One region of the Streptomyces sp. NPDC028711 genome, then DNA from elsewhere that is predicted to be linked to it. Evidence: riboswitches for the same ligand, from Rfam matches in the RefSeq annotation. Region 1 holds a riboswitch; each other region holds the start of a gene.
The links. A riboswitch is a leader RNA that binds a small molecule or an ion and turns the genes downstream of it on or off. The one in region 1 is predicted to bind cobalamin.

Region 1 (6,937 bases):
GCGCGGGCGGCCCAGCTCCTTCAGGGGAATGGGCTCAAGGCCGTTCACCCGGCGCGAGGCCTCGTCCCACAGCGGACGGACGCCGAGCAGCGCGAGCGCCTCCGCCACGTCGTCGCCGGCGGTGCGCATCGCGCTCGTCCCCCACAGGGAGAGGCCCACCGAGGTCGGCCAGTCGCCGTTGTCGGTGCGGTAGCGCTCCAGGAGGGAGTCGGCGAGCGCCTGCCCGGTCTCCCAGGCAAGCCGGGACGGCACGGCCTTCGGGTCGACGGAGTAGAAGTTCCGGCCGGTCGGCAGGACGTTGACCAGGCCGCGCAGCGGCGAACCGGAAGGACCTGCCGGGACGAAGCCGCCGTTCAGGGCGTGCACGGCGTGCGTCAGCTCGTCGGTGGTGCCGGCGAGACGCGGCACGACCTGCTCGCAGGCGAAGCGCAGGACGGCCGCGACCTCGGGGCCGTACGCGGCGGCCACGGCCGGGATCGCGTCCACGGACCAGTCCGCCGCCTCCATCGCCTCGACCAGCTCGCGCGCCTTCGCCTCCGCCTCGTCAGCGGTTGTCCGGGTCGCCGCCGACTCGTCGAGACCGAGCGCCTCGCGCAGGCCCGGCAGGGCCTGCGTACCGCCCCAGATCTGGCGGGCGCGCAGGATGGAGAGGACCAGGTTGACGCGGGCCTCGCCCTCCGGGGCGCCGCCGAGGACATGCAGACCGTCGCGGATCTGGGCGTCCTTGACCTCGCACAGCCAGCCGTCGACGTGCAGCAGGAAGTCGTCGAAGCCGTCGTCCTCCGGGCGCTCCTGGAGACCCAGGTCGTGGTCGAGCTTGGCGGCCTGGATCAGCGTCCAGATCTGGGCGCGGATCGCGGGCAGCTTCGCCGGGTCCATGGATGAGATCTGCGCGTACTCGTCGAGCAGCTGCTCCAGGCGGGCGATGTCGCCGTACGAGTCGGCGCGGGCCATCGGCGGCACCAGGTGGTCGACGAGGGTCGCGTGGACGCGCCGCTTGGCCTGCGTTCCCTCGCCCGGGTCGTTGACCAGGAAGGGGTAGACCAGGGGGATGTCGCCGAGTGCCGCGTCGGGGCCGCAGGCGGCGGACAGGCCGGCGTTCTTGCCGGGCAGCCACTCCAGGTTGCCGTGCTTGCCCAGGTGGACCATGGCGTCGGCGCCGAAACCGCCGTCCTCGGCGCGGGCGGCGATCCAGCGGTAGGCGGCCAGATAGTGGTGGGACGGCGGGAGATCGGGGTCGTGGTAGATCGCGATCGGGTTCTCGCCGAAGCCGCGCGGCGGCTGGATGAGGATCAGCAGGTTCCCGCGCCGGAGCGCGGCGAGGACGATGTCGCCCTCGGGGTTGCGGGAGCGGTCCAGGAACATCTCGCCGGGCGGCGGGCCCCAGTGCTCCTCGACGTGGCCGCGCAGCTCCTCGGGGAGCGTCGCGTACCAGCGCTTGTAGTCGGCGGCCGGGATGCGGACCGGGTTGCGGGCGAGCTGCTCCTCCGTCAGCCAGTCCTGGTCGTGGCCACCGGCCTCGATGAGGGCGTAGATCAGCTCGTCGCCGTCGCCGGAGACCAGGCCGGGAAGCTCCTCGACCGGCCCGAAGTCGTACCCCTCGGCGATCAGACGGCGGAGCAGGGAGACGGCGGAGGCGGGGGTGTCGAGGCCGACGGCGTTGCCGATGCGGGAGTGCTTCGTCGGGTACGCGGAGAGGACGAGCGCCAGCTTCTTCTCGGCGTTCGGGATGTGGCGGAGCCGGGCGTGCCGTACGGCGATCCCGGCGACGCGGGCGGCACGCTCGGCATCGGCCACGTACGCGGGCAGGCCGTCCTCGTCGATCTCCTTGAAGGAGAACGGGACGGTGATGAGCCGGCCGTCGAACTCGGGGACGGCGACCTGGCTCGCGGCGTCCAGCGGGGAGAGGCCCTCGTCGTTCTCCTCCCAGGCGGACCGCGAGCCGGTCAGGCACAGGGCCTGCAGGATCGGCACGTCGAGCGCGGCGAGCGCCCCCGCGTCCCAGGCCTCCTCGTCGCCGCCGGCCTGCGCCTCGGCGGGCTTGGTGCCGCCGGCGGCGAGGACGGTGGTGATGATCGCGTCCGCGCCACGAAGGGTGTCGAGCAGCTCCGGCTCGGGGGCGCGCAGGGATGCCACGTACAGCGGGAGCGCCCGCGCGCCGGCGTCCTCGATCGCGTCGCAGAGCGTGCCGACGAAGGCGGTGTTCCCGCTCATGTGGTGGGCGCGGTAGTAGAGCACGGCGACGGTCGGGCCGCTGTCGTTCTTCACGGTCCGGTCCAGGGGCCCCCAGGTGGGGGCGGCGGCCGGGGCCTCGAAGCCGTGGCCGGTGAGCAGGACGGTGTCGGAGAGGAAGCGGGCCAGCTGCTCCAGGTTCGCGGGGCCGCCGTGCGCGAGGTAGGCGTGCGCCTCGGTGGCGACGCCGATGGGCACGGTGGACGTCTCCATCAGCTGGGCGTCGGGTGCCTGTTCGCCGCTGAGGACGACGACCGGCTTTCCGGCCGCGCGGACCGCGTCCAAGCCGTCCTCCCAGGAGCGGAGGCCGCCGAGGAGCCGTACGACGACGAGGTCGGCGCCGTCCAGGAGGCCGGGGAGCTCGGCGAGGGGGAGTCGGGCGGGGTTGGCGAAGCGGTACTCCACCGGGCCGCCGGCCGCGCGGGCGCTGAGCAGGTCGGTGTCGGAGTGCGACAGCAGCAGAAGCATGGCGAGCGCAGGCCTTCCTCGGGGTTGTCCGCGCCCCGGGTGGTCGTATGGACGGCAGGAGTTCCTGACTCACTCGTTCCGTTTCCAGAACGGGTTCACAGTGGCGGGACCGCGCCGGATTCTCACCGGGCTTCCTCCCCGGGGTCCTGGGACCCCATGCCGATCTGCATCCTAGATCGTGGCGCCCAGGGGCGGGGCGGGCCGTCGAGTCGGCCTGATCACACCCGGTGGGCGGCCGGTGGCCCGTGGGTATGCTCGCCGCCATGCCGCCCACCCCGTCCACGACGCCCGAACCGGGCGAAGCCCGCATACGGGACCGAGGCGACGCCTGCCCCGGGGCGCTGCGTCTGCACCCCGCGGAGGACGGCCGTCTCGCCCGACTCCGCCTGCCCGCAGGCCGTCTGACGCCTCCTCAGGTCGAGGCGCTCGCGGTCGCGGCGGAGACCCTCGGCGACGGGCGGATCAGCATCACCTCGCGCGGAAACGCGGAGCTGCGGGGCCTCGCGGACGGCTGCGGCGCGGAGCTCGCGGCGCTCCTCGCGGAGGCGGGCCTGCTGCCCTCCGCCACCCATGAACGCGTCCGCAACATCGTCGCCTCGCCCACCGCGGGCCTCGACGGACTCGGATGCGCGGACGTGCAGTTGTGGGCGCGCGACCTTGACTCCGCCCTCTGCGCCGAGCCCCGGGCGGCCGCGCTTTCCGGCCGTTTCCTCTTCGTCCTCGACGACGGGCGCGGGGACGTGGCCACGCTCGGCGGGGATGTGAAGTTGATCGCAGGGGCGGACGGGACCGCCGTGCTGTGGCCCGGTGACCGGCAGGTCTTCCGGCTCGCCGCGGCCGACGCCGTACGGGCCGCCCTCGTCGCCGCCCTCGCGTTCCTCGACGCCGCCGACGCGGCAGGGAGCGGGGCCTGGCGGCCCCGGGAACTGCCCGCCGCCCATGTGCCGGACTGGGCCGGGGCCCTGGCGCGTGCGGGGATCGCGGCCGAGCCCGTACCCGTACCGCCGCCGCCCGCGTCCACGCCGCCCGCGCCCGGGGTCCTGCCCGGCGGCGCCCTGCACGTCCTCGCGCCCCTCGGCCGGCTGACCGCGGCTCAGCTGCGGGCCCTGCTGCCCGCCGACGAGGTCCGGCTCACGCCGTGGCGGGGAGCGGTCGTCGTGGGAGCCTCGGCCGGCCGGCTCGGCGACCTGGCGGCGCACGGCCTGATCACCCGCCCCGACGCCCCCCTGGCCGGGGTCTCCGCCTGCACCGGACGGCCCGGCTGCGCCAAGTCCCTCGCCGACGTCCGGGCGGACGCGCTCACCGTGCCCGCCGGGCCGCTGCCCGTGCACCTCTCCGGGTGCGAGCGGCGCTGCGGTCACCCGTACGGCGCCTGGGTCGACGTCCTCGCCACCGCCACCGCCACCGGCGACGACACCTATCTGGTGGACGGCGTCCCCACCCCCCGTACCTCCCTGTCCGAAGCCGTCGCGGCGGCCCGCGCCCCGTCGATTCCCACGCCCCATACGAGATGAGCGAGAGCGACACCATGTTCGACTACGAGAAGGACGGGACGGAGATCTACCGTCAGTCCTTTGCCACGATCCGCGCCGAGGCGGATCTCGCGGGCCTGCCCGCCGACGTCGCCCAGGTGGCGGTCCGGATGATCCACGCCTGCGGCATGACCGACCTCGTGCGGGACCTCGCGTACTCCCCCGGGGTCGTCGCGAGCGCCCGCGCCGCCCTGCGCGCCGGTGCGCCGGTCCTCTGCGACGCGCAGATGGTCGCCAGCGGCGTGACCCGCAAGCGGCTGCCCGCCGACAACGAGGTGCTCTGCGGGCTCTCCGACCCGTCCGTGCCCGGTCTCGCCGCCGAACTCGGCACGACCCGCTCCGCCGCCGCCCTCGAACTGTGGCGGGACCGCCTCGAAGGCTCCGTCGTCGCCATCGGCAACGCGCCCACCGCCCTCTTCCACCTCCTGGAGATGGTCGCGAAGGGCGCCGGGAAGCCCGCCGCCGTCCTCGGCATACCGGTCGGCTTCATCGGCGCCGCCGAGTCCAAGGACGCCCTCGCCGCCCAGGACCTCGGCCTCGAATACCTCGTCGTACGGGGCCGTCGCGGCGGCAGCGCGATGACGGCCGCCGCGATCAACGCGATCGCTCACGAAGCGGAGATCCAGGCATGAGCGGCACGAACACCGTGAAGGGCAGGCTGTACGGGGTCGGCCTCGGCCCCGGCGACCCCGAGCTGATGACGCTGGCGGCCGTGAGGGCCATCGCCGCCGCCGACGTGATCGCGTACCACTCGGCCCGCCACGGCCGCTCCATCGCCCGCTCGATCGCCGCCGAGCACCTCCGCGAGGACCACATCGAGGAGCGGCTGATGTACCCGCTCACGGTGGAGACCACGGACCACCCCGGCGGCTACCGGGGCGCCCTCGACGACTTCTACGAGGAGGCCTCGGCCCGCCTCGCCGCCCACCTCGACGCGGGCCGCACGGTCGCCGTCCTCGCCGAGGGCGACCCGCTGTTCTACGGCTCGTACCAGCACATGCACAAGCGGCTCGCGCACCGCTACGACACCACCGTCATCCCCGGTGTCACCTCGGTCAGCGCCGCCGCCGCCCGGCTCGGCGAGCCGCTGTGCGAGGCGGAGGAGGTCCTCACGATCATCCCCGGCACCCTGCCGGAGGACGAGCTGACGGCCAGGCTCGCGGGCACCGACTCGGCGGTCGTGATGAAGCTCGGCCGCACGTTCCCCACCGTGAAGCGGGCCCTGGAGCGGGCCGGCCGGCTCGACGACGCCCGGTACGTGGAGCGGGCGTTCATGGCGGGCGAGCGGACGGAGAGGCTGACGGAGGTCGACCCGTCGTCGGTCCCGTACTTCTCGGTGGCCGTGCTCCCCTCCCGTATCGACCGGGAGACACCCGTACGGGACAGGGGCGAGGTCGTCGTCGTCGGCACCGGTCCCGCCGGGGCACCCTGGCTGACCCCCGAGTCGCGCGGCGCGCTCGTCAACGCCGACGTCCTCGTCGGCTACACCACCTACCTCGACCGGGTCCCGGTCCTGCGCCCCGGGCAGATCCGGCACGGCTCCGACAACAAGGTCGAGTCGGAACGCGCCGAGTTCGCCCTCGACCTGGCCCGGCGCGGCCACCGGGTGGCGGTCGTCTCCGGCGGCGACCCGGGCGTCTTCGCCATGGCGACGGCCGTCCTGGAGGTCGCCTGCGAACCGGAGTACGCGGACGTCCCCGTACGGGTCCTCCCCGGGGTGACCGCCGCCAACGCGGCCGCCGCCGCCGCGGGCGCCCCCCTCGGCCACGACTACGCGACGATCTCGCTCTCCGACCGGCTCAAGCCCTGGGACGTCATCGAGGCCCGGCTGCGCGCCGCCGCCTCGGCCGACCTGGTCCTCGCGCTCTACAACCCCGGCTCGAAGTCCCGTACGCACCAGGTGGCCGCGGCCCGCGACCTCCTCCTCACCCTCCGCTCCCCCGACACCCCGGTGGTCGTCGCCCGTGACGTGGGCGGCCCCGAGCAGTCGGTCCGGGTCCTGACGCTGAAGACCCTGGACCCGTCGGAGGTCGACATGCGGACCCTGCTCCTCATCGGCTCGTCGCAGACCCGCGCGGTCGAACGCGCCGACGGCCGCACGATCACCTGGACGCCGCGCCGGTACGGGTGAAGGTGCCGAGTCCCTCCTGGTCCAGGTACTCGACCCGGACGGACTTCCCGTCAGGGGAGAACGTGACGCCGGTGAGGCCGACGGCGTTCTCGCCGCGCGTCGGGAAGCCGAACGTGTCGCCGTCGTAGTGCGTGAGCCGGTACGACTGGGGCTCCGGCCCCAGTCGCAGGACCAGACCGCCGCCCTCCTCGGCCACCGTGAGCCTGCCGTAGTAGTCGCTGGTGTACGTGCCGGCGTAGGCGCTCGCGGCCTTCGCGGGGGCGGCGTCGGCGGGCCTCTTCGCGTAGTCCGTCGGGGAACGGTCGGCGTCCGCCTGCTGCTGGTAGATGGCGTCGACGAGCGGCACCCAGTCGCGGCTCGGCCTGCCGTCCTGCGCGGTGTCGAAGAAGTCGAGGGCGACGGCGTCCGCGACGCCGACCGGCGCCCCGTTGGTGAGGACGACGATCCCGAGCCGCTCGCCCGGCAGCATCGTGACGTTGGTGTGCGCGCCGAGCGCGAACGCTCCGGTGTGCGAGAGGCGCAGCCGGCCCTCGTCGTCGTACGACACGTTCCAGCCGAGGCCGTAGAAGCCGGT
Region 2 (6,937 bases), on a different contig from region 1:
GGCGATCTGGAGCAGTACGGCGTCCCCGAGCGTCACCCGCGGCAGCAGGGCGCGGGCGGCGGAGATCCGGCCGCGCAGCTCGGCCTCGTCGTCGGCCCAGCGCGCGGCGAACGCGGCCGGGTCGTCCTCGAACGCGAGCCGCCGGCGGACGACCTCGACGCGCTGTACGGGCTCGCGCGACGCGGCGACCTCCACGGTGAGCCCGAACCGGTCGAGCAACTGCGGCCGCAGCTCGCCCTCTTCGGGGTTCATCGTGCCGACGAGCAGGAACCGGGCGGCGTGCCGTACGGAGACGCCTTCGCGTTCGACGTACGAGGAGCCCATGGCGGCGGCGTCGAGCAGGAGGTCGACGAGGTGGTCGTGGAGCAGGTTGACCTCGTCGACGTACAGGATGCCGCGGTGGGCGTCGGCGAGGAGCCCGGGCTCGAAGGCCTTCACGCCGTCGGCGAGCGCCTTCTCGATGTCGAGCGAGCCGACGAGCCGGTCCTCGGAGGCACCGACGGGCAACTCGACCATCCGCGCGGCCCGTTCGGCCCCGGGGCCGTCGTCGTGCGGCCCGTCGGGGCAGCCGGGGTCGGGCGAGCCGGGATCACAGCTGAACCGACAGCCCGGCACGACCGGCACGGCCGGCAGCAGCTCGGCGAGCGCCCGCACGGCGGTGGACTTGGCGGTCCCCTTCTCCCCCCGGACGAGCACACCGCCCACGGCGGGGCTGACGGCATTGAGCAGCAGCGCGAGCCGCAGGTCGTCCATACCGACGACGGCGGTGAACGGATACCGGGTGCTCATCGGTCGGTCACTCCTTCAACTCGTTGATGTTCGGCGGTCGTCATGCTCACGGCGCGCCCGGCGGCACGAACGGCAGTCCCCCCGGAGCCCCCTCCTCGATCAACCGCAGCAGCGCGTCCGTGTCCGCGTGCTCCTCGATCAGATCGCCGAGCCGGTCCAGCTGCTCCTCCCGAAGCGCCCCGAACGACGTGTCCGGGGCCGGTACGAACCGCCGCCCGGCCGCCGCCGCGACCTCGCGCAGGAACGCCCGCCGGAACCCGTCGCTCTCCAGGGAGCCGTGCCAGTGGGTGCCCCACACGGAGCCGACCCGGCACCCGTCCAGGAACGGTTCCCCGCCGTCCACGGAGGCGACACCGTGGTGGATCTCGTACCCCTCCACCCGCTCGCCGAGCGCCTCGCCGACCGGCCGCGCCAGCGTCTTCTCTCGCGCGAACCGGACCCGTACGGGCAGCAGCCCGAGCCCGTCGACGGCTCCCGCCCGGGACTCGACGTCGTCCTCGATCCGTTCGCCGAGCACCTGGAAGCCGCCGCAGATGCCGAGCACGGGACGTCCCGCGGCCGCGCGGCGGGCCAGCTCGTCCGCCAGGCCCCGCTCCCGCAGCCACGCCAGCGCCTTCACCGTGCCGCGCGTGCCGGGCACGACGACCAGGTCCGCGTCGACGAGCTCCTCGGGCCGGTCGACGAACCGGACGACGACCCCCGGCTCGGCGGCCAGCGCGTCGACGTCCGTGAAGTTGGACATCAGGGGGACGGCGCAGACGGCGACCCGCAGGACGTCGGCGCCGACCGGCGGCGCCACGACGGACTCCCGGACGGTCCCGCGCAGCGAGACCCGGAGCCCGTCCTCCTCGTCGATGCCGAGCCCATGGGCGTACGGCAGGACGCCGAAGGTCCGGCGGCCGGTGAGGCCGTGCAGCATGTCGAGCCCCGGTTCGAGCAGGGTCACGTCGCCGCGGAACTTGTTCACGAGGTATCCGGCGACGAGCGCCTGGTCCTCGGGGCTCAGCAGCGCCGTCGTACCGAAGAACTGGGCGAAGACCCCGCCCCGGTCGATGTCCCCGACCACGACGACGGGCAGCTTCGCGGCCCGGGCGATCCCCATGTTGACGATGTCGGTGCGCCGCAGGTTGATCTCGGCCGGGCTGCCCGCGCCCTCGCAGATCACCGCGTCGTACGTGCTCCGCAGCTCCTCCAGGCACGCGAGGACCGGCTCGAAGAGCTCCTTCTGACGGCCTCCGTGGTAGCCGCGGGCGCTCAGCTCACCGACCGGCTTCCCCATCAGGACGACCTGGCTGGAGCGGTCGCTGCCCGGCTTGAGCAGCACCGGGTTCATCAGCGCGGTCGGCTCCACCCGGGCGGCCTGGGCCTGCATGGCCTGGGCCCGCCCGATCTCGGCGCCCTCGCGGGTGACGAAGGAGTTGAGGGACATGTTCTGTCCCTTGAACGGCGCCACCTTCAGGCCCTTGCGGACCAGCCAGCGGCAGATGCCGGCCGTCACGACGCTCTTGCCGGCGTCGGACGTGGTCCCGGCGACGAGCAGCCCCCCACCCCTCATGCGTTCCTCCGCTTCAGCGCGTATCCGAGCAGCCGGCCGCCCACGCAGACGGCCAGGGTCAGTCCGGTGACCCGGCGGGACAACCGGACCGCCCGGTCGATGTCGGCGACCTCGACGGGCCGCCCCTCCCCGTTGAGCACCGGCCGGTGCTCGACGCGTCCGCCGTACGAGAGTGTCCCGCCGAGCCGTACGCCGAGGGCGCCCGCGAAGGAGGCCTCGACCGGTCCCGCGTTGGGGCTGGGGTGCTTGGCCGCGTCCGCGCGCCAGGCCCGGACGGCCCCGCGCGGGTTCCCGCCCGCGACGGTCGCGAGGACGGCCGTCAGCCGCGCCCCGGGCCAGCCGGCCACGTCGTCGAGCCGGGCCGAGGCCCAGCCGAAGCGGCGGTGGCGGGGGGACTTGTGGCCGACCATCGCGTCCAGGGTGTTGACGGCCCGGAAGCCGACGAGGCCCGGCACGCCCGCGACCGCGCCCCAGAAGAGGGCGCCGACCACGGCGTCGGAGGTGTTCTCGGCGACCGATTCGACGACCGCGCGGGCCATCGCCGGTCCGTCGAGGGACTGCGGGTCGCGGCCGCACAGGTGCGGCAGCCGCTCCCGGGCCACGTCCAGGTCGCCCGCGGCGAGCGCCCCGCCGATCGCGCGGGCCTCCCGGCCCAGGGTCGTACCGCCGACGACGGCCCAGACGGAGGCGGCGGTCAGGGCCGCGGCCGCGGCCGGACGGTTCCGTACGGCCCGTGCGGCGAGCGCGCCCAAGGCGATCGTGGAGCCGGCGCAGACGGCGGTGTGCAGGGCGCCCCAGCCGCGGTGGTCGTGGTGGAGGCGCTGTTCGACCGCGGCGGCCGCCCGGCCGAACGCGGCGACGGGGTGTCCGCGGCGGGGGTCCCCGACGAGCAGGTCGAGGGCGAGACCCGCCGCCGCGCCGAACGCGAATCCGTGCGGGGAGAGGCGGCCGGCTCTCGGAAGGCTGTGGTTGCGGCCGGGCATGGGCGCATGTCCTCACTCAGGGTCCGCGCCCTGGATCGACGTGACCGGCGGCGTGAGTTCCTGACTCCCGGACCCTTCGGATCCGGTCACAGTGGCGGGACCGCGCCGGATTCGCACCGGACTTCCTCTACTGCCGCCGTAAATGGCCTCGGCAGTCCACCACGCCCCGAGAACACCCGTCAACCCGCGCTTGACCTGCGCCGTGTCACTGTGCGAAGCACCACAGACACGACGGCGGGGCGGCCCGCACCCGAAGGTGCGGACCGCCCCGCCGGTCCTGCTCGTCGCGTCAGACGACGATCAGGTAGATGCCGTACGCCACGGCCGCGAGGCACAGGGCGAAGCAGGCGTAGGCGCCGGTACGGGCCAGGGTGGCGGAGCCGCCCTGGGCGGCGGCCTGCTCCTGCTTGCCGAGGCCGACGATCCCGAGGGTGAAGAGGCCCACGAGGGCGACGGTCGCCACGAGGCTGACCCCGAAGACGGAGCCGAGAGCTGCCCAGTCGATCTTCATGTCGTTCGTTCCTTACACCGCTGCGGCGGGGGCGGGGGGCGCGGCCGGGTCGGTGGGAACCGGCGCGGGGATGGTGGTCTTGAGGTCCTCGTCCGCGACGGCGGCGACGGAACCGGCGGCCGGCGGCGGGGTGACGGCCGCGATCGCGGTGGTCACGACACCCGCGGGCTGCTCGTCCAGGTCGTCGTCGGTGACGTTGGTGTGGTCGACCGGCTTGCGGCGGGACAGCGACCAGATGACGCCCGAGCCGCCGACCAGGAGGACCGCGACGGCGGCGATGCCCCAGGGGCCCTGCTGGGTGAGGAACTCGGCGGCGGCGGCGACCAGGCCCGCGGCGGGCAGGGTCAGACCCCAGGCGACGAACATCCGGGTGGCGGTCGACCAGCGGACGACGCCGCCCTTGCGGCCGAGGCCGGCGCCCATCACGGCACCCGAGCAGGACTGGGTGGTGGAGAGGGAGAAGCCGAGGTTCGAGGAGGCCAGGATGACCGTGGCGGCGCTGGTCTGGGCGGCGAAGCCCTGCTGCGGCTGGAGGTCGGTGAGGCCCTTGCCCATGGTGCGGATGATGCGCCAGCCGCCGAGGTAGGTGCCGAGGGCGATCGCGACGCCGGCGGAGACGATGACCCACATCGGCGGGTTGGAGCCGGGGACGAGGACGCCGCCGGTGACCAGGGCCAGGGTGATGATGCCCATCGTCTTCTGGGCGTCGTTGGTGCCGTGCGCGAGGGAGACGAGACCGGCGGAGGCGATCTGGCCGGCCCGGTAGCCCTTGGCCGTGGTCTTCGCCTCGGGGTTGGTCTTGATCTTGTACGTCAGCCTGGTGGCCAGCATCGCGGCGAGGCCGGCGACGAGCGGCGCGGCGACGGCCGGGATCAGGACCTTGGTGACGATGGTGGAGCCGTTCACGGCCGACCAGCCGGCCGACATGACCGCGGCGCCGATGAGGCCGCCGAAGAGGGCGTGGGAGGAGCTGGACGGCAGGCCGACGAGCCAGGTCAGCAGATTCCACAGGATGGCGCCGACCAACGCGGCGAAGATCACCTCTGTGCGGATGCCCTCTTCGTTGATGATCCCGCCGGAGATCGTCTTGGCGACCTCCACGGACAGGAAAGCGCCGACGAGGTTGAGCACGGCGGACATGGCCACCGCCGTCTTCGGTTTGAGCGCACCGGTCGAGATGGTCGTTGCCATCGCGTTGGCGGTGTCGTGGAAACCGTTCGTGAAATCGAACACGAGAGCTGTCACGACCACAATGGCGAGCAGCAGCGTGATGTGTTCCATTTACCCAGGCAATCGTTTGACGTCAGTGGCTCGTCGAACGTAAGCAACCTGAGTGAACGGAAGGTGAACTGAGCCGGGCGGTGTGGTGTCCCGATCCGGTGTCAAGAGATTCCGTTTACGGCCCCCGGCGGAGGAACTGTCCACCATGCGGTCACCCCCGACCCCGGGTAATCCCGGCCTTCACGGGGCACATACGACCTGCCCCGGTTCCTCCCCCGCCACCCGGTTCCGCTCCCCGGACGGAATCATCCGACCGGGCGACCCCGCCGGGGAGACCCATGTCACTCCCCGGGGTGACCCAGGGAGGCCCCACACCCTCCGGGCCCGAGGCCCCCGCCCCGCCCCGGCCGGGTCCGTCCGGTGGCAGGTCCTCCCCGCCCTGCCGAGACTGGGAGCGTGCGCCCGGCTACAGCGACGGCAGCGGCCGTCACCACCCTGCTCGGTCTCGGCGCGGTCGCGGTCGCGGCCGGCCGGTACGCCAGCGACGTCGCCCTCAAGGCGCCGTCCGGACGTCCCCTGCCCGGAGATCCACGGCTGACCGTGCACGCCACGGGCCCCGAGCGGATCACCCTCACCCGCAGCCTCGCCTCGCTGCGCCCCGGCACGTACGGCCTCGAAGGCCCCGACCTGCACGCCGTCGTCGGCCCCGTCCTCGACCGGGTCCCGCACACCGCCGACACCGTCGTCCGCCGCCTGGAACGCGTCGAGCTCGGGGCGCTCGGCCCCGGCGTCCGCGTCCGGTTCACCCCCCAGCTCCACCGCGGCACACCGCTCGGCGCCCTCGGGCTCTCCCACGACGACGTCGAGATCCCCGGGGAGCTCGGCCCGCTGCCCGCCTGGCTGGTGCCCGGCCCCCGCCCCACCTGGGTGATCGCTCTCCACGGCCTCGGCACCACCCGCGAGCACCCGCTGAACGTCGTCCCCTTCTACAACCGCCGCCAGGTCCCCGTCCTCGTCCCCGCCTACCGGGGCGACGAGGGGGCGCCCGCCGCGGCCGACGGTCTGGCCCGCCTCGGCGACTCCGAGTGGCGCGACGTCGACGCCGCCATCCGCTACGCGGTCCGCAGGGGCGCGGCCACGGTCGTCCTGCACGGCTGGGGGACCGGGGCGTCGATGGCCCTGCGCGCCGCCGCCGAGTCGGGAGTGCGCGACAGGATCAGCGGCCTCGTCCTCGACTCCCCGGTCCTGGACTGGGAGGCCACCCTCCGCAACCTCGCGGCCGCCCGGCACGTCCCCGCCCCGCTGCTCCCGCTCGCCGTCCGCGCCGCGCAGGGCAGGACGGGACCGCACGGCGACCTCCTCAGGGCCGCCTCCGCCCCGGACGCCCTGCGCGTTCCGGTCCTCCTCCTGCACGGCCCCGACGACACCCTCGCCCCCTGGGAACCGTCCGTCGAACTCGCCGCCCGCCGCCCCGACCTGGTCACCCTCCAGACCGTGCGCCAGGCCCCGCACGCGGCCATGTGGAACGCCGACCCCGTCCGCTACGAGGAGTCCCTGCGCCGCTTCCTCACCCCGCTGCTCTGACACCTGCCCGGAGAGCCGCCCCCCCCGGGCGGACGCCGCCGCTTTCCGGACAGGCACGGTGCCTCCGGTACGCCCCTCCCGGGCCCGTCACCGGGCCCGGGCCGACGGGGTGTCCGATTCCGATTGGGCTTTCGGGCCGTCAGCGGGAAGACTGCCCCCGTGACGTCTCGAAAGCCCGATGAACCATTGGCGCGCAACTCCAGACTCCGACTCGTCCGCCCGCGGTCCCTCGCCACCGCCCGACGGGCCGTGACGACCCGGCGCACCCGGCCGGCGCCGCGGCCGCCCGAGGGC
Region 3 (6,937 bases), on a different contig from region 1:
CGACGGAATCGGGTTTTCAGAAGGGCGCGGCCGGACATGGCGCAGCAGGAGACGGACGAGCAGACGCAGATCAACGACGGCTTCGTCGTGGACACGGAGGACTGCGAGGCGCGTGAGCTCGCGTACCGCGAGCGTGGCACGGCGCGCCCCATCACCGTCGTCGGCAACCCGGTGCTCCACAAGGAGTGCAAGGACGTCACCGAGTTCGACGACGAGCTCGCGTCCCTGATCGACGACATGTTCGCCAGCCAGAAGGCCGCCGAGGGCGTGGGCCTGGCCGCCAACCAGATCGGCGTGGACCTCAAGGTCTTCGTCTACGACTGCCCCGACGACGAGGGCGTCCGGCACACCGGCGTCGTCGTCAACCCGGTCCTCCAGGAGCTCCCGGCGGAGCTCCGCGTCCTGGACGAGTCCAACGAGGGCTGCCTCTCGGTGCCGACCGCCTACGCCGAGCTGGCCCGCCCCGACTACGCGGAGGTCCACGGCCAGGACGCCCAGGGCAACCCGATCAAGGTGCGCGGCACCGGCTACTTCGCCCGCTGCCTCCAGCACGAGACGGACCACCTGTACGGCTACCTGTACATCGACCGCCTCTCCAAGCGCGACCGCAAGGACGCCCTCCGCCAGATGGAAGAGGGCACCCCCCGCTACGAGACGGTGCCGAACGCCTGATCTCCGGTACGCATGCCGAAGGGCCCCGCACTCCGAGGAGTGCGGGGCCCTTCGCCGTACGGACTAGAAGTCCTCGTCCAGGTCCACCGAGCCCTCGACCGCCACCTGGTAGGCGGACGGGCGGCGCTCGAAGAAGTTGGTGAGCTCCTGGACGCCCTGGAGCTCCATGAACGCGAACGGGTTCGCCGAGCCGTACACCGGGGCGAAGCCGAGGCGCTGGAGGCGCTGGTCGGCGACGCACTGGAGGTACTCGCGCATCGACTCGGTGTTCATGCCCGGCAGGCCGTCGCCGCACAGGTCACGGCCGAACTGCAGCTCCGCCTCGACGGCCTCCCTCAGCATGTCGGTGACCTGCTCCTGAAGCGCGTCGTCGAAGAGCTCCGGCTCCTCCTTGCGGACGGTGTCCACGACCTCGAAGGCGAAGTTCATGTGCATCGTCTCGTCCCGGAAGACCCAGTTGGTGCCGGTCGCGAGACCGTGCAGCAGGCCGCGGGAGCGGAACCAGTAGACGTAGGCGAAGGCGCCGTAGAAGAACAGGCCCTCGATGCACGCGGCGAAGCAGATCAGGTTCAGGAGGAAGCGGCGGCGGTCGGCCTGGGTCTCCAGGCGGTCCAGCTTCTCGACCTCGTTGATCCACTTGAAGCAGAACTGCGCCTTCTCGCGGATCGAGGGGATCTCCTCGACCGCGTCGAACGCCGCCGCGCGGTCGTCCGGGTCGGGCAGGTACGTGTCGAGCAGCGTCAGATAGAACTGGACGTGCACGGCCTCCTCGAACAGCTGGCGCGACAGGTACAGGCGCGCCTCCGGGGAGTTGATGTGCTTGTAGAGCGTCAGGACCAGGTTGTTCGACACGATCGAGTCGCCCGTCGCGAAGAACGCGACAAGGCGGCCGATCATGTGCTGCTCACCGGGGGTGAGCTTGGCGAGGTCGGCGACGTCCGAGTGGAGGTCGACCTCCTCCACGGTCCAGGTGTTCTTGATGGCGTCCCGGTAGCGCTCGTAGAAGTCCGGGTAGCGCATCGGACGGAGGGTCAGCTCGAAGCCCGGGTCGAGGAGGTTCTTGTTCTCACTGGTGCTCATTACTGGCAGGCCTCGCAGGACTCGGGGTTTTCGAGGGAGCAGGCGAGGGCGTCCGCGTCGGGGGTCGCCTGCTGTACGGGGATCGGCGCGGCCACGGCCGACGCCTGGGCCGCGCGGGCGATCCGGGTCGCCGGGCGGGAGCGCAGGTAGTACGTCGTCTTCAGGCCCTGTTTCCAGGCGTACGCGTACATCGACGACAGCTTGCCGATCGTCGGCGTCTCGAGGAACAGGTTCAGGGACTGGCTCTGGTCGAGGAACGGCGTACGGGCGGCGGCCATGTCGATCAGGCCGCGCTGCGGGATCTCCCACGCCGTCCGGTACAGCTCGCGCACCTCGGCGGGGACCCAGGTGAAGCCGGCCACCGAGCCGTTGGCGTCGCGCAGCGCCTCGCGGGTCTGGGCGTCCCACACGCCGAGCCTCTTCAGCTCGTCCACCAGGTACGAGTTGACCTGGAGGAACTCGCCCGACAGCGTCTCGCGCTTGAACAGGTTGGAGACCTGCGGCTCGATGCACTCGTACACACCGGCGATCGAGGCGATCGTCGCGGTCGGGGCGATGGCGAGGAGGAGGCTGTTGCGCATGCCGGTCGACGCGATGCGGGCGCGCAGTGCCGCCCACCGCTCCGGCCAGTTCAGCTCGACGTCGTAGTGGTCGGGGTGCAGGACGCCGCGGGCCGTGCGGGTCTTGTCCCAGGCCGGCAGCGGGCCGTTGCGCTCGGCGAGGTCGGCCGACGCCTCGTAGGCCGCCAGCATGATGCGCTCGGCGATCCGCGTCGACAGGGCGCGGGCCTCCGCCGAGTCGAACGGCAGCTTCAGCTGGAAGAAGACGTCCTGGAGGCCCATCGCGCCCAGGCCCACCGGCCGCCAGCGGGCGTTGGAGCGGCCCGCCTGCTCGGTCGGGTAGAAGTTGATGTCGACGACCCGGTCGAGGAAGGTGACGGCCGTGCGGACGGTCGCGTCGAGGCGCTCCCAGTCGATGTCCGAGCCCACGACGAACGCGCCCAGGTTGACCGAGCCGAGGTTGCAGACCGCCGTCTCGCCGTCGTTCGTGACCTCGATGATCTCGGTGCAGAGGTTCGAGGAGTGGACGACGGTGCCGGGTTCGGCGGTCTGGTTGGCCGTCCGGTTGGAGGCGTCCTTGAACGTCATCCAGCCGTTGCCGGTCTGGGCCAGGGTCCGCATCATGCGGCCGTACAGGTCGCGGGCCGGCATCGTCTTGCGGGCCAGGCCCGCGGCCTCGGCCTTGTGGTAGGCGGCGTCGAACTCCTCGCCCCACAGGTCGACAAGCTCGGGCACGTCCGCCGGGGAGAACAACGACCAGTCGGCGTCGGCGTTGACCCGGCGCATGAACTCGTCCGGGATCCAGTGCGCCAGGTTCAGGTTGTGCGTACGGCGCTGGTCCTCGCCGGTGTTGTCGCGGAGCTCCAGGAACTCCTCGATGTCCGCGTGCCACGTCTCCAGGTAGACGGCGGCGGCGCCCTTGCGGCGGCCGCCCTGGTTCACGGCGGCGACGGAGGCGTCGAGGGTCTTCAGGAACGGCACGATGCCGTTGGAGTGCCCGTTGGTGCCGCGGATCAGCGAACCGCGGGCCCTGATGCGGGAGTACGAGAGGCCGATGCCGCCCGCGTGCTTGGAGAGGCGCGCCACCTGGTGGTAGCGGTCGTAGATGGAGTCCAGCTCGTCCTGCGGGGAGTCCAGGAGGTAGCAGGAGGACATCTGCGGGTGGCGGGTGCCGGAGTTGAAGAGCGTGGGGGAGGACGGGAGGTAGTCCAGGCGGCTCATCAGGCCGTACAGCGCGGTCACTTCGTCGAGCGCGCGGACCGATTCGTCCTCGGCGAGACCGCAGGCGACGCGCAGCATGAAGTGCTGCGGGCTCTCGATGACCTTGCGGGTGATCGGGTGGCGCAGCAGGTAGCGGGAGTAGAGGGTGCGCAGGCCGAAGTAGCCGAAGCGGTCGTCGGCGGCCGTGTCCACGGTCGCGTCGAGCCGGGCCGCGTGCAGGGCGACGAACGCGGCGGTGCGGTCGGCGATCAGGCCCTCGCGGTGCCCGGTGGCGACGGAGGCGGAGAAGGAGACCGCGCCCTGGCCGGCCGCCTCGTCGGCGATGGTGACCGTCAGGAGCCGGGCGGCGAGCCGGGAGTACGCCGGGTCCTCCGCGATCAGGCCCGCGGCCGCCTCGGTGGCCAGCTCGCGCAGCTCCGCCTCGTCCGACGCGGCGCTGCGGCCGCGGAGTGCGGCGGCGGCGACCTTGCCGGGGTCGGTGTCGGGGAGATCGGCGGTGAGGTCGGTCAGGGTCCGCAGCAGTACGGTCCCGGGTCCGTCGCTCTCGACCGCGGAAACCTCGGCGGAAGCCGGATCGGCGGGCGCGATGGTCACGTGGGGGCTCTCCCTCGCTCGGCTCGGGGCCGCGGCGGGGGAAGGCGGGCACGCGGGCGTCCGTAACGCCGGACGCGACGCTTCCACCGGCCCACTCCGCGAGGCCCGGACGTCAGTGGCACCCGGAACGGTCGGACCGGGTGCGCTGCGGCAGGTGCTCGGACTCACCTCGTACGGACGGGTCGTATCCGTAGGAAGCACACCGTTGCGGGACAGTTCCGGATTCGCGCCGGATTCCCCTGCGTCGACAGCGAGCATGAGCATACATGTGGGGGGCGCCGCTCGCGGCACCCCCCACATGTTGTGTGTCGCCCTCGGCTCAGAACTCCAAGGCGTAGGTGCGCAGCGAGTGGTCGGGGATCGGTTCCCAGTCCCGGTGGGGGGTGCGGACGAAGCCGAGGCGGTCGTAGATCCGGTGCGCGGCGACCATCGTGGCGTCCGTGGAGAGCACGAGCCGCCGGCACCCCGGGAGGGCCCGCGCGCGGTCGACGCAGGCCTGTACGAGGGCCTCTCCGACGCCCCGGCCGCGGGCCTCCCGGGTGACGGCGAGCATCCGGAACTCGGCCTCGCCGTCGACCGCGATGTCCGCCCAGGGGGTGTTGCCGGTGGCGAAGGTCACCCCGCCGAGAAGGCGTCCCTCGGCGTCCTCGGCGACGAGCACCTCGCTCTCGCGGGCCCGCCGTGCGGTGTCCCGGAGCACCTCCAGGTAGAAGTCCTGCGCCCCGTACTTCAGCAGTCCGTCGTTCAGATAGGTGCCCGCGGTGAGTTCGCCGAGGGTCTCGTACTCCTCGGGCCGTACCGCCCTGATCGTGAAGTCCATGAGGAAAGTGTGCCTCGCCGGGGACGCGAAGAGCCCGGGGTCTCCTGGTGGAGATCCCGGGCCCGCCGCGCGCGGCCGTACGGGAGGGTCAGTGCGTCTCGGCGCCGACCTTCGGGAGCTCGGTCCGCACGCCGGCGTCACCGGCGTCCGCCGTGTAGTCGGACGGGGAGGTCTCGTCGATGCCCTCGGGAGCCTTGACGGCCTTGAGGACGAAGGTGAGGACGACCGTGACGACGAGGTTCAGGACGAAGGCGGTGAGGCCGATGTAGCCGATCTCGCCGATGCCCGGGATCTCGGCGGAGGAGCCGCCGAAGTGCTTCTGGGTCGGGCTGGCGACGCCGTACGCGGCGACCGTGCCGTAGACCATGCCGACGGCCCAGCCGGCGAGCAGCGCCCAGCGGTGGAACCAGCGGGTGAAGAGACCGCCGACGAGGGCCGGGAAGGTCTGCAGGATCCAGATGCCGCCGAGCAGCTGGAAGTTGATCGCGACGGTCTTGTCCATGGTGAGGACGAAGGCGAGCGCGCCCACCTTCACCAGGAGCGAGACGATCTTGGAGACCTTGGTCTCCTGCGCCGGGGTCGCGTCCTTCTTGATGAAGTCCTTGTAGATGTTGCGGGTGAAGAGGTTGGCCGCGGCGATCGACATGATCGCGGCCGGGACGAGCGCGCCGATGCCGATCGCGGCGAACGCGACGCCCGCGAACCAGTCGGGGAACATCGTCTCGAAGAGCTGCGGGATGGCGAGCTGGCCGTTCTTCACCTGGATGCCGGCGGCGATCGCCATGAAGCCGAGCAGCGCGAGCAGGCCCAGCATCAGGGAGTACAGCGGCAGGATCGTGGTGTTGCGGCGGATGACCTCGCGGCTCCGGGACGACAGGGTCGCCGTGATGGAGTGCGGGTACATGAAGAGCGCGAGCGCCGAGCCGAGGGCGAGGGTCGCGTACGTCCACTGGCCGGCCTCGCCGGGGACGAGCGAGCCGCGCGGCTTGTCGGTGGCCGGGTTGGTCTGCGCGTACGCCTCGCCCGCCTTGGCGAAGATCTCGTCGAAGCCGCCCAGCTTGATCGGGATGTAGATGATCGCCACCGCGATGACGATGTAGATCAGGGTGTCCTTGACGAAGGCGATGAGCGCGGGCGCGCGCAGGCCCGAGGAGTACGTGTACGCCGCGAGGACGCCGAAGGCGATGAGCAGCGGCAGGTCCTTGATGAACCAGTGGGTGGTCTCGCCGCCGCCGACGCCCATCACGTCCAGGACGGCCTGGATGCCGACGAGCTGGAGCGCGATGTACGGCATGGTGGCGAGGATGCCGGTGACCGCCACCGCGAGCGAGAGGCCCTTGGAGCCGAAGCGGCCGCGCACGAAGTCGGAGGTGGTGACGTATCCGTGCTTGTGCGAGACCGACCAGAGGCGCGGCAGGAAGGTGAAGATCAGCGGGTAGACCAGGATCGTGTACGGCACGGCGAAGAAGCCGGCCGCGCCCGCCGCGTAGATGGCCGCCGGGACGGCGACGAAGGTGTACGCGGTGTAGAGGTCGCCGCCGAGCAGGAACCAGGTGACCCAGGTGCCGAACGACCGGCCGCCCAGGCCCCATTCGTCGAGGCTGTTCTCGTTCTCGGCCTTGCGCCAGCGCGAGGCGAGGAAGCCCATGACCGTGACGGCCAGGAAGAAGAAGATGAAGACGGCGAGCGCGACGCCGTTCACACCGGTGACGTCCTTCATCGCGCGTCACCTCCCTTGCGGGCGCGCTGGTCGATCTTCCACAGCTGGTAGGCGACCATGGTGAGCACGGTGGAGATCAGCACCCAGAGCATCTGGTACCAGTAGAAGAACGGGATGCCGGCGAGGAACGGTTCCGTCTTCGCGTACGAACTCACCCAGAGCATCGCCACGAACGGGGCGAACAGACAGAGTCCGATCACCACCCGCATGGGTGTGATGGTGGGTTGTTTCCCTTGTGTCGCTTCCGGCGTGTCTGACGCGTCTGGCATG

Region 2: linked by a shared signal. The riboswitch ahead of ACZ4VK_RS00315 (cobalamin biosynthesis protein) and the one ahead of cobN (cobaltochelatase subunit CobN) in region 1 are both predicted to bind cobalamin.
Region 3: linked by a shared signal. The riboswitch ahead of ACZ4VK_RS31675 (ribonucleoside-diphosphate reductase subunit alpha) and the one ahead of cobN (cobaltochelatase subunit CobN) in region 1 are both predicted to bind cobalamin.

Annotation. Positions count from the first base shown of each region.
Region 1 covers NZ_JBVHUJ010000007.1:1,009-7,945, forward strand. Annotated here, with positions in the region: gene cobN (cobaltochelatase subunit CobN) at 1-2,700, opposite strand, end outside; cobalamin riboswitch at 2,740-2,876, opposite strand; gene ACZ4VK_RS21905 (cobalamin biosynthesis protein CobG) at 2,952-4,214, shown strand; gene ACZ4VK_RS21910 (precorrin-8X methylmutase) at 4,211-4,864, shown strand; gene ACZ4VK_RS21915 (precorrin-2 C(20)-methyltransferase) at 4,861-6,363, shown strand; gene ACZ4VK_RS21920 (serine hydrolase) at 6,335-6,937, opposite strand, start outside.
Region 2 covers NZ_JBVHUJ010000001.1:58,014-64,950, reverse strand. Annotated here, with positions in the region: gene ACZ4VK_RS00325 (putative cobaltochelatase) at 1-789, opposite strand, end outside; gene ACZ4VK_RS00320 (cobyric acid synthase) at 836-2,344, opposite strand; gene ACZ4VK_RS00315 (cobalamin biosynthesis protein) at 2,341-3,327, opposite strand; cobalamin riboswitch at 3,362-3,504, opposite strand; gene ACZ4VK_RS00310 (hypothetical protein) at 3,617-3,838, opposite strand; gene ACZ4VK_RS00305 (inorganic phosphate transporter) at 3,851-5,119, opposite strand; gene ACZ4VK_RS00300 (alpha/beta hydrolase) at 5,516-6,643, shown strand; gene ACZ4VK_RS00295 (hypothetical protein) at 6,803-6,937, shown strand, end outside.
Region 3 covers NZ_JBVHUJ010000013.1:63,018-69,954, forward strand. Annotated here, with positions in the region: gene def (peptide deformylase) at 37-672, shown strand; gene ACZ4VK_RS31670 (ribonucleotide-diphosphate reductase subunit beta) at 736-1,752, opposite strand; gene ACZ4VK_RS31675 (ribonucleoside-diphosphate reductase subunit alpha) at 1,752-4,127, opposite strand; cobalamin riboswitch at 4,260-4,434, opposite strand; gene ACZ4VK_RS31680 (GNAT family N-acetyltransferase) at 4,447-4,947, opposite strand; gene mctP (monocarboxylate uptake permease MctP) at 5,036-6,667, opposite strand; gene ACZ4VK_RS31690 (DUF3311 domain-containing protein) at 6,664-6,936, opposite strand.